2 linked regions of the Pirellula sp. SH-Sr6A genome follow. The protein of the gene in region 1 interacts with the protein of each later gene in a pairwise test. Links are inferred from orthologs where the notes say so. Each region holds a gene or a part of one and is shown on either strand. Other genes may lie near its edges. The genes, in order: nth and aceE.

Region 1 (7,835 bases):
TGGTGGCCGGGAAGGCTTCGGAGGCGGAGGTTTTGATCCTTCGATGTTCTTGGGGCGGATGGACCGAAACGGGAACGGCATGATCGATTCCGATGAGATGGAGGGGCCTGCTCGGTTCATGTTGGAACGCATGGCGAGGAGCAATCCTAAAATTGACTTGTCCAAACCGATTCCCCTGTCGGTCATCACCGAGGGGTTTCAGCAAATGCGAGGTGGCAGCTCCAGCAGTTCGTCCTCGAGCGATGAAGTGGCGAGTGGACCAGCGGTCTTGGTGCCGGGCTTTGGCGTCAAGATCGAGCGACCTCCGGTTCCCGGTTTTGGAATGAACGCCAATGCCTTGAGCATCCGGGTGGAAGAACAGGATTTGCGCGATGCCGACGAACGGATCCAACGCTACGATCGAAATCGGGATTCCGTCTTGGACGAAGCGGAGTTGCGAGACGGCCGGTGGTCCGATTCTCCGATGCAGTACGACAAAAATGGAGACGGAAAGCTGACCCGCGATGAATTGGCCGTTCGTTATGCCAAGCGTCGCATGGAGTCGTCAGGTTCCCCCAGCAGCAGCGGAGATAGCCGCGATTCACGCGACAGCCGGAGCGACCGCGATCGTCAAGGTTACGGAGACCGCGGTCAAGAAGAGAAGAAAGAGATTGCCAATCCGTTCGAGAAGATCGCCAGCTATAGACTGACTGATCGCGATGGCAAGCCAAAGCGACCTGCGGGGTTGCCAGAATGGTTTGCACGGTATGACGTTAACAGTGATAACCAAGTTGCGATGGACGAGTTCGTGAAGCGTCCGTCTGCAGAGGCGATTGAGGATTACGCACGGTTCGATACGAACTTGGACGGTTTCATCACGGCGCGCGAATGTTTGGCCGCTCATAAGAATGGTTTCATTCCTGGATCCAGCAGTGGCAGCGGGAGCAGTTCTTCCTCGAGTAGCGGTAGCAGCGGTGCAACCGCTAGTTCGGAAGGCCCAGGCAGCTCTGGAGCACCAGGCAGCTCGGGTGGATCCTCGACTCCGGGTGGAGCGGCGGGTAGTGCTAGCGGTGGTGCAGGTGCATCGCAGAGCAATAGTGCCGTTTCGCAACGGACCCGAGAGTGGATGGCAGGGCGTGTGACGAAGTACGATAAGAACCAAGATGGGAAATTGGACATCGACGAGTACAAGGTCTACAACTCGTCAGGAGACTTCACCAAGGCAGACACGAACCAAGATGGATTTGCGGATGTCGATGAATTGGCTATCGAGCGCAGCCGACGGTAGCATGGGGTAGTTCGAAACGAGTGACATAGCACGATGCTACGCAAGGACCGCGCGAAAACGGTATTGGAACGTCTTGGTGAGTTGTACCCCGAGACCTCGATTCCGCTGGACCATTCCAATCCGTATACGCTCCTGGTCGCGGTATTGCTCAGCGCCCAGTGCACCGACAAGATGGTCAATCGGGTAACACCGAGCTTGTGGAAGCTCGCTGATAACCCTTGGGACATGAGTCGAAGATCGGTCGAGGAGATCCGAGCGATCATCCAGCCGTGCGGATTGAGCCCGCAGAAATCGAAAGCGATTCGGGAGCTCTCGCAGATCCTGGTCGAAAAATACGAAGGGGCGGTTCCCGAGTCCTTCGAGTTGCTGGAAGAGTTGCCCGGTGTGGGGCACAAAACCGCGTCCGTGGTGATGAGCCAAGGTTTCGGGCACCCCGCCTTCCCGGTCGATACGCATATTCATCGATTGGCCCAGCGGTGGGGCCTTACCGATGGCAGATCGGTGGAGCAGACCGAGCGAGATTTGAAAAAACTCTTTCCGCAGGAGTCGTGGAATCAACTTCATTTGCAGATCATTTTCTATGGACGCGAGCATTGCACGGCCCGCGGGTGCAATGGAACGGTTTGCGGGATTTGCAAAGAACTCTACCCAAATCGAAAGAAACCTGTAGCGACCCGAAAGTAGTTCACCAAGCGATCGATCATGCCCACTACACGCCCGCCATGGACCCGGTCCATTCGTCCCTTTTTCGATCTCCTCTTTCCGCGTTATTGCACACTTTGCGATCGGCTGATCCTCGATTCCTGGAACGAGTCCCTTTGTGAGGGATGTTGGCAGGAGCTCTCGCCGGATCCCAATCGTTGCCAGCGATGTTGCGCCCCCGTTTCGAAGAGCAAGGCGATTTCTCCTAAGAGCTGTTCACTCTGCAAACGAGAATGGAAATTCGGGCGCGTCTATTGCTTGTGCACGTATCGCAATCAAGCGGCTAAGATCGCGAGACGGATGAAGACGCCCAAATACGAGCCATTGACCAAAGAGGTCGCAAATCGAATGGGAGATTGGTTTCTTTCGACGGAGCCTACCCCTCGATACGATCTTCTCGTTTCTATCCCTCAGTATTGGATGAAGCGGTGGCGAGACCGATACAACCAGTCCGATGTTCTTGCGAAGGTGCTTTCGAAAAAGATTGCGATCCCCTATGCCGAGGGGGCGTTGGTCCGAACGCGATGGACCGAGAAGCAAGGAACCAAGACGATTGAAGAACGATTGCGCGCGGTATTGGGTTCGATCTCCCACGATCGCAAAACCTCTGTGCAAGATCGAACGATATTGATCGTCGATGATATTTTGACCAGTGGTGCGACCGCCAATGAGGCTGCTAAGGCTTTGATCAATGCAGGTGCGAAGAAAGTCGATGTGATCGTGTTTGCCCGCGGCGCGAGCAGTTCAACCGCTGGGGGCTAGGGGTGGTCCGGGTCTATATTCGGCGCGACTATCTGCTAGTTGGTTTAGGTTGCTGACTGGTTTAGGCGTCGCCGAGGAGTTGCGCCAAGGCATCCTCCAAGCGCCGGGCTCGAAAGGGGAAATGCATTTGCTCCAATCGTTGAGGCACCGCTCGGGTGCTAGCAAGTAACAAGGCATCGGCCATTTCTCCGAGCGCGATGCGGAGCGCCGGGGCAGGTGCGGGAAACCAAGCCGGCCGCGATAGGGCTCGAGCGAGAGTGCGGGTGAATTCTCGATTCGTGGTGCCGTGCGGAGATGCGAAATTGAAGGGGCCAGATGCGTCGGGGCAGGCAGCGAGGAACAGGAATGCCGCAACCGCATCATCGAGGTGGATCCAGCTCCAGGATTGGTGGCCGTTCCCGATCCTTCCCCCGAGTCCCCAGCGGAGCAGCGGAAGCATCTTGGCAAGTGCGCCTTGATGGGGATGGAGCACCATGGCCAATCTTCCGATCGCGACGCGGCCCCCGGACGATTCAAAGGTCCTGGCCGCGGCTTCCCAGTCCTTGGCGACTTGCCCGAGAAAGTCGTCGGCGGGGGGGGATGATTCGAGGCACTCCCTATCCCCGCAATCGCCATAGATTCCCACCCCCGATGCGCAGACCAATGCTTTGGGAGGGGAAGATAGATCCGTCAGGGACTTGACCAAGGCATGGGTTCCGTCGATGCGGCTTGATCGGATCTTTCGTTTCGTTTCTTCGGTCCATCTTCGTTCTGCGATCCCAAAGCCGCCGAGGTGAACCACAGCGTCCAGATCCTGCATGGCATCAAGTCGGTTGAATCCCGATTGCCGGTCCCAAACAACCGATTCTCCTATGTTGCCACTCTCGTTGGAAGCGGATTGAGATTCAGGTCGGATGATCCGAACCACGCGATGTCCTAGGACCGATGCGAGTGCGGCGAGTCGAGATCCGATCATCCCGCTGGAACCGGTTATCGCGATACGGAGGGAACGTCCCGATACCCAAGGGGCCAAGAAATCGTGCAGTTCCAAATCGCGCCGCGTTGTCTCATGTCGATAAACAAACATGCGCCGCAGCATGCTGCGGACCATGGGAAGGGCGATGTTCGAAAGTGGTGCCCAAGGAAGATCAAAGCGAATGCGATCTCGAAGTCGGGATCGTTCCTCGTCGACCGCTTCGATGAGGTGGTCGTGTTGCCAGAAGGCGAATGGGCCGCTGATTTGTGTATCTTGAAAGGAGCGAGGGGCATCCAAGTTCGTGTGCCGCGCGAGCCACTTGAGCCGAAGAGGTCCCAGGCGTTGTTGCAGGACGACTTCTGCACCGACATCGATCGACGCCCCGCGTCGAAGGATGGTGATTCGTTCCCAAGGCGGAATAAGGCGATCGATGGCGCCTGGATTCGCATGGTACCCAAAGAGTTGTTCAGGCGAGGCAGGAAACTCGGAGGACCATTCGAAGGAGTGGGACACGGTGACGTTCTCTAGCCGACGGATTCGGGAAGAATCGACAAATCGGTCATGCCGCGAAGCTTATCGAGAGCACGCTTCTCCAATTGTCGGATCCGTTCTTTGGAAACCCCTAATTTATCCGCCAGCCGCTGAAGCGTTTGGACTTTGCGGTGTCCACCGAGAGAGAATCTGGCCCGGATGATGAACTTCTCACGGCGATCCAAGTGATCGAGCATGAGAGCCAAGCGCGAGCGAAGCTCGTTCCAGCGGTTTTCGCTCATGGAGGAGGATTTTTGTTCGTCGCTGAAGTCGATGCCGTTTTCGTCGATGCTGGCGATGTTCCGCTGACGTTCCTTTTGCTTCTCCATGACGCGGCGGTAGGTATTTCGTCGCACGACTTGGGTGGCGTAGGTACTGAAGCGGAATCCCATGGCGACATCAAACTTGTCGACCGCTCGGATTAGCGCGACGATACCATCGCTCAGCAGATCGTCGAACACGTTTTGGGTGTTGACGAATTTCTTGACGATCGAGATGACCAGTCGCATGTTGGATTTGACGATGCAGTCCCGGTGCCAGTCGGCGGCCCGCATCAATCCGTCGATACGGCGGATGAGCCAATCATCGGGCTTGTTCAAATCGAGCTTCGACTTCAGCTGGTTCGCTCGGAAGCGAAGGTAGTTCATCCGGTTGAAGAGAGCCTTTTCCTCCAGCGGTGTGAGGAGTTTGGTTTCGCACAAGCGGGCCAGATAGGAGGGGAGATCGGGAATCTTGGAAGCCTTGACGCTGCCCGAGGGTTCACCGGTGCTGAAGAGGAGGTCACCCAAGATCTCCCCTTCGGCCGACGAGTCCGAGAAGGAGGGGTTTCCGATGAAGGCGATCTCCGTCGCCGCCAGTCTCTTCGCTTCGGCGCGAAGGGCCGTATCGGCGATAGGCAGGGGCATGGAGAGCTGAACGAAGTGGAGGAAATCGGCTTCCACGGCGTTGCGTCGAAATGTTCTCGCCATTTTGGGTTTGTTCTCGGTGGAAGGCTTCGCCACCCTATCGCTGGACAACTCCAGGCTTGGAATGTCGAGATTGGTGACTTTTCGTTTTCTGGTTTTTGCAACTGCGACCGTCATCGTCATGCTCCCACTACTCTTTCGAAATTGATTTTCGTCCACATCGATACGTCGCTGAACGTTTTTTGTTCGATTCGGATTGGGAATCGTTCACTGAACCGTTCAAATCGTTCATATGGAACCTTTATACGGACGGAATGCGGCGGGAGCAAGAAAGTCTAGGCGGAATTCGGTAAATAAATTGCCTGGTAAATTTGCGTTTTTTGGCTGAAATCTTGAATCCGACTTGCCGATCGGTCTATACTCCTGAAAACGTTCACTTTGAATGATTTCGACACTTAAGAACGATTTGGTTGAGCGGTGGAAGAGAGCTTTACCCCCAAACAGGTAGCCCACGCCTTGCAGGTGAGCGAATCCTCGGTGAAGAGGTGGTGCGATCGGGGTTTGATCCGAACGGACCGGACGATGGGGGGGCACCGTCGGATTCCTTTGGAGAATCTGATGGAGTTTCTCGAGTCGACGAATCGTCGGCTGATCGACCCGGTCGCAATCGGGTTGGCGGGTGCGGCGGCGACGCCGGACGTGGCCGAGCGATCGAGCTTGGATTCCTCGCAATTTGCGGGTATGCGAGAGGAATTTGAGAGATCGATTCTCGCGGGGAACGAGGGGGATGCGAGGCGGATACTCAGTACCTGGTATGCTCGCAACGGCGGGATTGTGTCGGTCGCGGACGATTTGATCGCACCGGTATTTCGGTCGGTTGGGGAGCTATGGGAGTGCGGCGACCTCGAGGTGTATCAAGAGAGGCGCGGGTGTGAGATCTGCATCCGATTGATTCACGAGTTGCGGCGGTTGTTGGCGGAGCCTTCCCCGAACGCACCCTTGGCGATGGGTGGGACAGCGTCGGGGGATCAGTATCAGATTCCGACCCAGTTGATCGATATGACCTTTCGCGAGGCGGGTTGGCGTTCGGTGAATCTGGGGTGTGATTTGCCCTTTGCCAGTCTTTTGTCGGCGGCTCGGAAGCACATGCCGAAAATCTTTTGGTTGAGTGTTTCTTATGTGCCGGACGAGGCAAAGTTCATTGCGGACTGTGAGCAATTTGCCAAGCAGTTGCCCAAGGGGGTCTTGTTCACGGTGGGGGGAGCCGCGCTTTATGAAGGGCTTCGAAAGAGAATGACCTTCAGTTCCTACAGCGACAACATGCAGCAGCTCGCGTACTTGGCGAGGACGATCAAGGCGGGGCTTCCGCCCACGAGCACCCAGATCTGAATTGGCTTAGGAAAAGTTTAGGCGGACCGGTTACACTAGGTGCAGTTTTGTTGGTGGAGGAAGGCTCCGGGGGACAGTTTCTCTGGGGCTCTTTCTTGTATCAGCGACGTTGGTACGCCTCTTTAACGCTTGCAGGGTCACGGCTATTTTGAGTCCGAAACAAAGTCCGCTCGACTTGACCGCAGTCATCAAGACGCCGGAGAACATTCAGTTTGAGTATCGCTTAGCGGGTCCTTTTCGGCGCTTCCCTGCTTTGTTGATCGACTGGGTGGTTCGGATGTTGATGATCGCCGCGGGATACATTGCGATCTTGGTGGCATCGTCGACGTTTCTTTCCGTGACCGGGCAGTCGATTCTTCAGGACTTTGCGATTCTCATCGCGATGGTGGTCGATTTCTTGCTCCTTTGGTTTTACGGGACTTTTTTCGAGAGCTATTGGAACGGTCAGACGCCGGGCAAGTGGGCTTGTCGCATCCGCGTCATTTCGGTGGATGGGCGCCCCGTGAATGCATTCCAAGCAACGATTCGCAATTTGTTGCGTCCGGCCGACTTTGCTCCGATGGTATCGCTGGAGGTTTTTTCGAGCGAGTTCCCACCGGCGTATATCCTCCCGACGTTTCTTTGTTCGTTGGTTTGTATGGTGTTGACCAAGCGTTTTCAGCGATTGGGAGATTTGGCGGCGGGGACGATGGTGGTCGTCAACGAGCGGTCTTGGGTGCCCACGAATATCAAGCTGGAGGATGCGCGGATCCCGAGTTTGGCCGAGTACATTCCCCCCGGCTTCCGTCCCAGTTCGACGTTGGCCAAAGCGCTCGCGCTCTATGCGGAGAGGCGGGCTCGTCTTCCTGCGGGACGTCGCCAAGAGTTGGCTGCTTACCTCGCCAAGCCCTTGATACACCGGTTTGGGTTTCGCGAGGACACCAGTTCGGACTTGTTGCTATGCGCTCTGTACTATCGAGAGTTTGTGAGCAAGGAGGCGTTTCGTCCCCAAGGGGGCCGGCCTGTCTCCGGTGTTCCGGTGGGAGCTTCTCCGCTCGTCAGTTCCTCCGGCATGGCCCCTCCAGTGCCATCGCTGGTGCCTTCGGCGCCGTCGTTGGGGCCGTCCATGTCGACGCCGGCCCTGATGGCATCAAGTTCTGGGACGTCAGGTTCTGGGACCTCCACGCCGGTTACGGCGAAGGTGATCGCTCCTCCCCCCTTGCCTCCGGTTTCCTCATGACGAGGCGAGAGATGGACGCAAACCAAAGTTGGAATTCACGAAAAGGTAGGAAACGATGCGAATTGCCGAGGTGCTAGAACGCCGCCGTCAAGGTTGGTTGGAGTT
Region 2 (8,392 bases), 570 kb from region 1 along the record:
ACCGTCTCCCTCCCTTTGGATACCCAACGCGCGATTCTTCACAACAAAGAAACACACTTCTATCGGATTCAAAACTTAGGGGGCAAGTCGCTGGAGATCCAATTGCTCGCCCAATCCATCGGTTCGTACCTCGATGCAACGCTCACCATCACCAATAAGGAAGGAAAGCAAGTCTCGTTTCAAGATGACGACAAGACGAATCGAGATCCCAAACTGGTATGGCAAGTCCCCGATAACGAAGAGTATTGGGTGAGCGTTTCCGATTTTCATAAACTCGGTAGCGAGGACCGCGTGTACCGACTTCAAATCCGAGAACGCCTCACGAGTTTGCTTGCAACGGCTCCCGCCGAACTAAAAGAAAGCAAAGCCAATGAAGAATTCGAATGGAGCATCGCCCTCGAACGAATCAATAATTGGACAGGAGACGTCGAAGTCCTCGGAGTCGGGCTCCCTGCCGATGCAGTACTGACCAATACCCAATTCGCCGTGACCAAAGATGGTCCCAAAGCGCACGCGGTTAAAGTCAAGCTGCCGACGCCGTGGCAAGGCCCGTTTGCACTGCAATTGAAGCTGGCCGGAATCGAAACGCCAGTTACCGTCGCCGGCCCCACTCAGGCCGGCGTATGGATTTCCAACGTGGTGACTAAATAGCGAGCAGCAGTCTGCTCGGAGCTTCGAGATACGCAATAATGTCGTTCAAGAATCGGGCAGCTGTCGCACCGTCAACGAGACGGTGGTCATAGGCCAAACTCAAGGGCATCATCAATCGCGGTTTGATGGAATCGTCATCCATCACCACAGGAAGCTTGCGAGAACGACCGACAAGCAAAATCGCCACTTCCGGTACATTCACGATCGGGGTGGAATAAGTCCCACCGATCGCTCCGAGATTGCTGATCGTGAAGGTTCCACCTCGCAGATCACTCACGGCAAAGTCATTGCTACGAACTCGATTTGCGAGATCGGCTAACGCGTATGCAACGTCTGGAATCGACATCCGGTCGGCGTTCTTCAGGGTTGGAACGACCAATCCGCGGTCGCTATCCACGGCGATACCGAGGTTCACGTAGTCCTTGTAAATGATCTGCTCATTTTCCATATCGAGCGCCGCGTTGAGCGCTGGGTGGTGTTTGAGCGCCGTCGCCACAGCCTTGATCAAAAACGGCATCGTCGTGAGTTTGATCCCTCGCGAGGCGTAATCATCTTTGCTGGTTTGTCGGAACGCTTCCAGCTCGGTAACGTCGGCATCGTCAAAGTTCACCACGCGGGGAACCGACTCCCACGAGCGATGCATTTGATTAGCGATCGTCTTTCGAATCTTGGTCATTCGATCCACGCGAATCGGACCGTAGTCGTCTTGCGAGGGTGTGCCAGGCAGATTGGCCGCCGGGCTCTTCGACGCGCTCTTGGATTCACTGATTCCGGACGTAGGTGCGGGTGCCGCAGGAGCTGGTGTTCGGGCTGCTTGGCTCGCGTGGCGCACGACAGCCATCACGTCTTCACGCGTGATGCGACCTCCTTCACCTGAACCGACCACACTGGCCAAATCGACCCCCACTTCCCGTGCCAAGCGGCGGATGGCCGGACCCGCGGGAATCACGTCATCGGCGAACGGTGTTCCTTCGTTGTCAACCGCAGGGGCAGGTGCGGGAGCCGCAGCGACAGGCGCTGCAGGAACGGCGACTGGCCGAGCAGGAGCGACGGGAGCAGGACGGACGGGTTCTGGTTTCGGTGCAGCCGCTTGTTGCGGAGCTGCTGCTGGGGCGGGTGCTGCAGCCGGTTGTGGCGTTGGTGCTGCAGCAGCGGGGGCCGGGGCTTTGGCTGGAGCAGGAGCGGCTGCTCCCGATGCTTCAATGGTCGCGATAACGGTCCCGACGGGAACGCTCTCCCCTTCCTTGACCGTGATGCTCAGAATCTTGCCTGCTGCCGGCGACGGAACCGAGACAGTTGCCTTATCGGTTTCCATCTCGATGAGCGATTGTTCTTTCTTGACGACGTCACCAACGCTCACGAGGATTTCGAGAACGTCGCCAGATTCGATGCCTTCGCCAAGGGAGGGAAGCTTGATTTCCATGTCAGGATTCTGTTGAGTGAAGCGAACGAGTTTTGAAAATGTCCGAGTTCGGTTCCGAACTCCGATAGGGGAGCCGACGTTGCATGAAGCAACACGGCGCACTAAGCAAACAGGGGATTCGGTTTCTCGGGATCGAGTCCCAAATCTCGAATCGCTTGGGCAACGACCGCAGGTGCGATCTTTCCTTGTTTGCTCAATCGATACAACGCTGCAATGGTGATCGAGACCGCGTCGACTTCGAAGTGACGACGCAGAGCAGGTCGCGTTTCGCTGCGCCCCATCCCATCGCATCCAAGCACGTAGTAGTCTTGGCTGAGGTAAGGGAGCAACTGCTCACCGACTGCTCGAACGTTGTCGCTCGCGGAAATGATCGGCCCCTCGACTCCGTCCAACACCGATTGAATGTACGACTTCATCTCGGGCTGATCCGGGTGAAGCATGTTCCAGCGCTCGCAGCTTTGTGCATCGCGACGCAGCAATGTGTAACTGGTCACGCTCCAGGCATCGCTGGCGATTCCATAGTTTTCAGCCAGAATCTGTTGTGCTTCGAGCACGTGTCGCAATATGGCTCCACTACCAAACAGTTGCACCCGAGCTTTGGCCCCGTCGACTTCTTGAGATTTGAAGCGATAGATACCTTTGATAATACCGTCTTCGACACCTTCCGGCATCGCCGGCATGTCATAGTCCTCGTTGTGGACCGTGATGTAGTAAATCGCCGTCTCACCTTCTTGATAAAGTCGTCGCATACCATCGAGGACGATGACGACCGTTTCATACGCCCAAGCCGGATCGTAAGCTCGAACGGTTGGGAACGCGATCGCGTTGAGGTGGCTGTGGCCATCTTGGTGCTGCAGGCCTTCCCCGTTGAGGGTCGTCCGGCCTGCAGTTCCTCCAATAAGGAATCCCTTTGCCCGCATGTCAGCGGCTGCCCAAATCGAATCGCCGATTCGTTGGAAACCAAACATCGAGTAGTAGATGTAAAACGGAATCATATTGATCCCGTGAGCCGAATAGGCGGTGCCTGCAGCGACGAAGCTACTGATCGAGCCGCACTCGGTGATCCCTTCTTCCAGGATCTGTCCGTCCTTGGCCTCTTTGTAATAGGCGACCTGATCCGAATCGATTGGTTCGTACAGCTGCCCCGCATGGGCATAGATGCCGATTTCGCGGAACAAGCCTTCCATACCAAACGTCCGGGACTCGTCAGGCACGATGGGAACGATCTGCGACCCGATTTGCTTGTCTTTGACCAACCGACCCAACAAGCGGACGAAGCCGTTGGTTGTACTGATGGTCTTGCCTTCCAGCTGGGCACCTATGAACTTGCGATAATCCTCGAGCGAAGGGGTTTCCGTCTTCGGATGAATGGTGGGGCGGCTCGGGAGAGAACCACCCAATTGCTTGCGCCGGTCCTTGAGATATTTGATCTCATTGCTCGACTCGGGCGGCTTGTAAAACGGTGCATTCGCGACTTCCTCATCCGAAATCGGAATACCGAATCGGCTGCGGAACTCCAGAAGTTCCTTTTCGTTCATTTCTTTTCGGTTGTGAGCGATGTTCCGTCCCTCGCCCGCTTCTCCCAAACCGTAGCCCTTGATGGTCTTCGCCAAGATGACCGTGGGCTGTCCTTTGTGCTCAACGGCTGCCTTGTAGGCTGCGAAGACCTTCTCAGGATCGTGACCGCCTCGCTTCATCTTCTCCAGCCGCTCGTCGGAGTAGTTCTCGACCAGCTTGAGAAGCTCGGGATATTTCCCGAAGAAATGCTCGCGGATGTAGGATCCAGGCATACCGGTGTACTTTTGGTACTGACCGTCCACGACTTCGGTCATGCGTTGCACGAGGAGACCCGATTCGTCTTTTTGAAGCAGCGCGTCCCAATCGCTTCCCCAAACGACTTTGATCACGTTCCAGCCGGCTCCTCGGAAGACCGCTTCGAGCTCTTGCATGATCTTGCCGTTTCCGCGCACCGGACCGTCGAGCCGCTGCAGATTGCAGTTCACAACAAAGATCAAATTGTCCAGCTTTTCACGGGAAGCAAGCGTAATAGCCCCGAGGGTTTCGGGCTCATCGCATTCGCCGTCCCCAAGGAATGCCCATACTTTTTGCCCCCGCGTGTCCTTAAGACCGCGGTCGTTGAGATACTCGTTGAACCGGGCTTGGTAGATCGCCATGATCGGCCCGAGCCCCATCGAAACGGTGGGATACTCCCAAAAATCAGGCATCAACCAAGGGTGGGGGTAGCTGCTGAGGCCCCCTTCCGGTTGCAATTCGCGACGGAAGTTCTCAAGCTTCGCCTCTTCCAATCGGCCTTCGACGTACGCCCGCGAGTACATCCCTGGGGAGGCATGCCCTTGGAAATAGACGATGTCGCCGCCGTAACCGGATTCGCCCCGCCCTTTAAAGAAGTGATTGAAGGCGACTTCGTAGAGAGTAGCGGAGCTGGCAAAAGTGCTAATGTGCCCCCCTTGCCCTTTGTTTTTCGTGTTCGCGCGAACGACCATCGCCATGGCGTTCCAGCGGATGATGCTCTTGATCCGCCTTTCTAGCTCCCGGTTTCCGGGGTACGCGGGCTGCTTAGTCGCAGGAATCGTATTGATATACGGGGTCGTCGTTTCGAAAGGGATATCGACCCCTTCTGCCCGAGCCCGGTTTTCCAAAGCCTTGATCAGATAGCGAACGCGCTCCTCGCCCTTGCTTTTGCGAACATAATCCAAGGATCCGAGCCATTCGCCCGTTTCCGCTGGGTCCACATCGATAGGCGCTGCGACTTGGCCCGCCGCTGCCAACACCGAAGGGTCGACTTCTCCCAAGACTTCTGCGTCCGACATATTCCGTCTTTCTCAATGATCCAAAACGAGTTAGCAAAGGCAGTCTCCTGCCCCGCTAGGATAATTGCAAAACCTAGCATTGTCGCGAAATTGGTAACCTACGTAAAGATCCGAAAAGCTTATGGAGCTAGGTTCTCTTCAGACAGACTGCATTACAAGTGCGACTAATACTGGTTTGATTCTGTTTTTGCTCGTGCGATTTTCGCTTTCGCATCCCCCCTGCCTAAGCTGGATCCGGCGAAGCTAGCGGACTTCTGTGCCCACGGCGGCTCCACGGAGAGCACGAGACGACTGGCTGGCGACTTATTAGGGAAAATAGGCCCCGCACCACAAGACGTCTCGCCCCGATTCATTACAGTAAGACCTGCAAGAAACTCCACCCAATAAACTCCACAATGGATGAGCAGGTTCGAAGTTCGCATGGTTTGGGATTGGGAAATCGATGGTTGGATCGTCTTGGCCGGCTCTCTGGCGGCTGCCTGCGCGGCTGTTTTAGGCTCTTTCCTACTGCTGCGGCGCTTGAGCTTGCTCGGGGACGCAATCAGCCACTCCGTATTACCGGGAATCGCAGCCGCCTACCTTTTCACCGGAGAACGAGCCTCTTGGAGCATCTTCATCGGCGCTGCGATCACCGGGCTGGCGACGGTTTGGCTGATCGAATCGATCCGTCGTTTCGGAAACGTCGAGGAGTCGGCCTCCATCGGGATCGTCTTCACGTCCATGTTTGCGGTGGGGCTCGTGATGATTGTCCGTGCCGGCGACCACGTCGACCTTGACCCCTCCTGCATTCTCTACGGGAACCTGGAGACTTCGATCCTGGACACCGTGCCCACGCCCATCGGGGACATCCCGAGGGTTGTGCTCACGCTCGGGGGTGTGATGATTTTGAATCTCGCGGCGGTAGCCATTTTCTACAAGGAGTGGAAGGTGACGACTTTCGACGCCGCTTATGCGCAGTCGCAAGGTATTCCGAGCCGCTTCTTTCATTACCTTTTGGCTTCCCTCGTCGCCGTCACCTGCATCGCAGCCTTCGAAGCAGTCGGTAACATCTTGGTCATCGCCGTCTTGATCGTCCCCGCAGCGATCTCCTTCCTTTGGACCGCCCGTCTTTCCGCCATGCTGGCGTGCTCGGTTTCGGTCGCCGTTTTGATCGCCATCACCGGACACCTTGCTGCAATCTGGCTACCTCCTCTAGCGGGCCTGCGCTCGGTGAACTCGGCAGCCATGATGTCCGTCGCCGCCGGTCTATTCTTGGCAGCAACAATCTTGATCAGCCCTCGCGGCGGCTGGCTCTTTCAACGATGGCAACAGCTCGCGATCGCACGAAAAATCCTGCAAGACGACGTTCTTGCCTATCTTTATCGTTTGCAAGAACAATCGGCTGCACCGACCGTTCACCCCTCAACGAGTGCATCCACTCCCCCGATGTCGACGCAACCGTTCCATAGGAACGAGATTGCGAAGAAACTGCATGCCTCCCCTACGAGAATGGCGCAAGCTCTTCAGCAACTATCAACTCGCCATGCCATCGCGGTACGGGGTGATGAAGTCGAGCTCACGGAACAAGGATTGCGCGAAGCCCAGAACTTGGTCCGTTCCCACCGATTATGGGAGCAGTACCTCTCTATCGAAACGAACTTGCCGGACAATAAAGTCCACCCGCACGCAGAGTCCTGGGAGCACTTCACCAACTCGTCAATGCGGGGCGAATTGGACCAACGGACCGGCAACGCTCCTACCGACCCCCATGGACGTACGATCCCTCCGGAATCGTGAGATGGCTCTTGAACGTCTCTCGGTCGTGGAAGAGCACGGCTCGCTAGGGGGGGATTGAGAATGGAATAGTGGTCGAGCGTGCAGACGCTGTCGAGGACGACAGCTAGACAGAGAACACCAGCTCGACGTCGAACGGCTCGTCCTCGACCGTTCTGCATCGCCTTGTGGCTCCTAACAACTCAGCAGCGCAACCGGTTTTGCTTTCTGGCTTTCGAGACGTGGTCTGGCGTGCACAAGCTGTCGAGGACGACAGCTAGACAGGGAATACAGCTTACAAGCCGAACGGCTCGTCCTCGACCGTTCTGGATCGCCTTGTGGCTCCTAACAACTCAGCAGCCTAACCGGTTTTGTTTGCTGGCTTTTGGAATAGCGATCTAGCATGCAGAAGCTGTCGAGGACGACAGCTAGACAGGGGACGACAGCTACACGTCGAACGGCTCGTCCTCGACCGTTCTGCATCGCCTTGCGGCTTCTAACAGCTCAGCAGCGCAACCGGTTTTGCTTTCTGGCTTTCGAGACGTGGTCGGGCGTGCACAAGCTGTCGAGGACGACAGCTAGACAGGGAACACAGCTACACGTCGAACGGCTCGTCCTCGACCGTTCTGGATCGCCTTGCGGCTTCTAACAGCTCAGCAGCCTAACCGGTTTTGTTTGCTGGCTTTTGGAATAGCGATCTAGCCTGCAGAAGCTGTCGAGGACGACAGCTAGACAGGGAATACAGCTACAAGTCGAACGGCTCGTCCTCGACCGTTCTGGATCGCCTTGTGGCTCCTAACAACTCAGCAGCGCAACCGGATTTGTTTTCTGGCTTTCGAGACGTGGTCTGGCGTGCACAAGCTGTCGAGGACGACAGCTAAACAGGGAACACAGCCTCATGTCGAACGGCTCGTCCTCGACCGTTCTGCATCGCCTTGAGGCTTCTAACAACTCAACAACGCAACCGGTTTTGCTTTCTGGCTTTCGAGACGTGGTCGGGCGTGCACAAGCTGTCGAGGACGACAGCTAGACAGGGGACGACAGCTACACGTCGAACGGCTCGTCCTCGACCGTTCTGGATCGCCTTGCGGCTTCTAACAGCTCAGCAGCGCAACCGGTTTTGCTTTCTGGCTTTCGAGACGTGGTCGGGCGTGCAGAAGCTATCGAGGACGACAGCTACACGTCGAACGGCTCGTCCTCGACCGTTCTGCATCGCCTTGAGGCTCCTAACAGCTCAGCAGCGCAACCGGTTTTGCTTTCTGGCTTTCGAGACGTGGTCGGGCGTGCGGAAGCTGTCGAGGACAACAGCTAGACAGGGAACACAGCTACACGTCGAACGGCTCGTCCTCGACCGTTCTGCATCGCCTTGCGGCTTCTAACAGCTCAGCAACGCAACCGGTTTTGTTTGCTGGCTTTTGGAATAGCGATCTAGCCTGCAGAAGCTGTCGAGGACGACAGCTCGACAGGGGACGACAGCTAGACATTAGGGGTACAGCCAGAACGGTCGAAGCTCATGGCGGAACGCTTGTTCCTCCTCTTCCCATACACTTGCGATTTCCTCCCAAGGAACTTCAGCTTCGATCGCCAACCGCTCGCGATCCGATCCAAATAGCAAATCGATCGCGATGGGATTCTCCACGAATTCATAGATTTCGGTGCGCCATCGAAATTGCTCGATCGATTGGCGACGCATGGATTGCAAGAGCGCTAAACCAACTCGAACGGGTCGAAAATC

Evidence for each region.
Region 2: the proteins of nth (region 1) and aceE interact in binary tests that used the Escherichia coli proteins (3 or more experiments, as listed by UniProt). The link is inferred for Pirellula sp. SH-Sr6A from one-to-one orthologs.

The regions. Positions count from the first base shown.
Region 1 is NZ_CP011272.1:3,533,354-3,541,188, forward strand. The notes cover bases 410-3,125. They hold nth (endonuclease III), read left to right. Parts: upstream 410-1,300; coding sequence 1,301-1,951; downstream 1,952-3,125. Other genes in these bases: VN12_RS13670 (hypothetical protein), read left to right, coding at 410-1,267; VN12_RS13680 (ComF family protein), read left to right, coding at 1,970-2,731; VN12_RS13685 (TIGR01777 family oxidoreductase), read right to left, coding at 2,793-3,125. Also shown: more of VN12_RS13670, read left to right, coding at 1-409; more of VN12_RS13685, read right to left, coding at 3,126-4,199; VN12_RS13690 (sigma-70 family RNA polymerase sigma factor), read right to left, coding at 4,211-5,299; VN12_RS13695 (helix-turn-helix domain-containing protein), read left to right, coding at 5,600-6,511; VN12_RS13700 (RDD family protein), read left to right, coding at 6,660-7,730; VN12_RS13705 (stage II sporulation protein M), read left to right, coding at 7,786-7,835. UniProt on the Escherichia coli protein: DNA repair enzyme that has both DNA N-glycosylase activity and AP-lyase activity. The DNA N-glycosylase activity releases various damaged pyrimidines from DNA by cleaving the N-glycosidic bond, leaving an AP (apurinic/apyrimidinic) site.
Region 2 is NZ_CP011272.1:4,104,530-4,112,921, reverse strand. Bases 1,976-5,248 are described here. They hold aceE (pyruvate dehydrogenase (acetyl-transferring), homodimeric type), read right to left. Parts: upstream 4,906-5,248; coding sequence 2,176-4,905; downstream 1,976-2,175. Other genes in these bases: VN12_RS15650 (2-oxo acid dehydrogenase subunit E2), read right to left, coding at 1,976-2,074. In the rest of the region: VN12_RS15655 (PPC domain-containing protein), read left to right, coding at 1-651; more of VN12_RS15650, read right to left, coding at 644-1,975; VN12_RS15640 (metal ABC transporter permease), read left to right, coding at 5,305-6,681; VN12_RS15635 (exo-beta-N-acetylmuramidase NamZ domain-containing protein), read right to left, coding at 8,141-8,392. UniProt on the Escherichia coli protein: Component of the pyruvate dehydrogenase (PDH) complex, that catalyzes the overall conversion of pyruvate to acetyl-CoA and CO(2).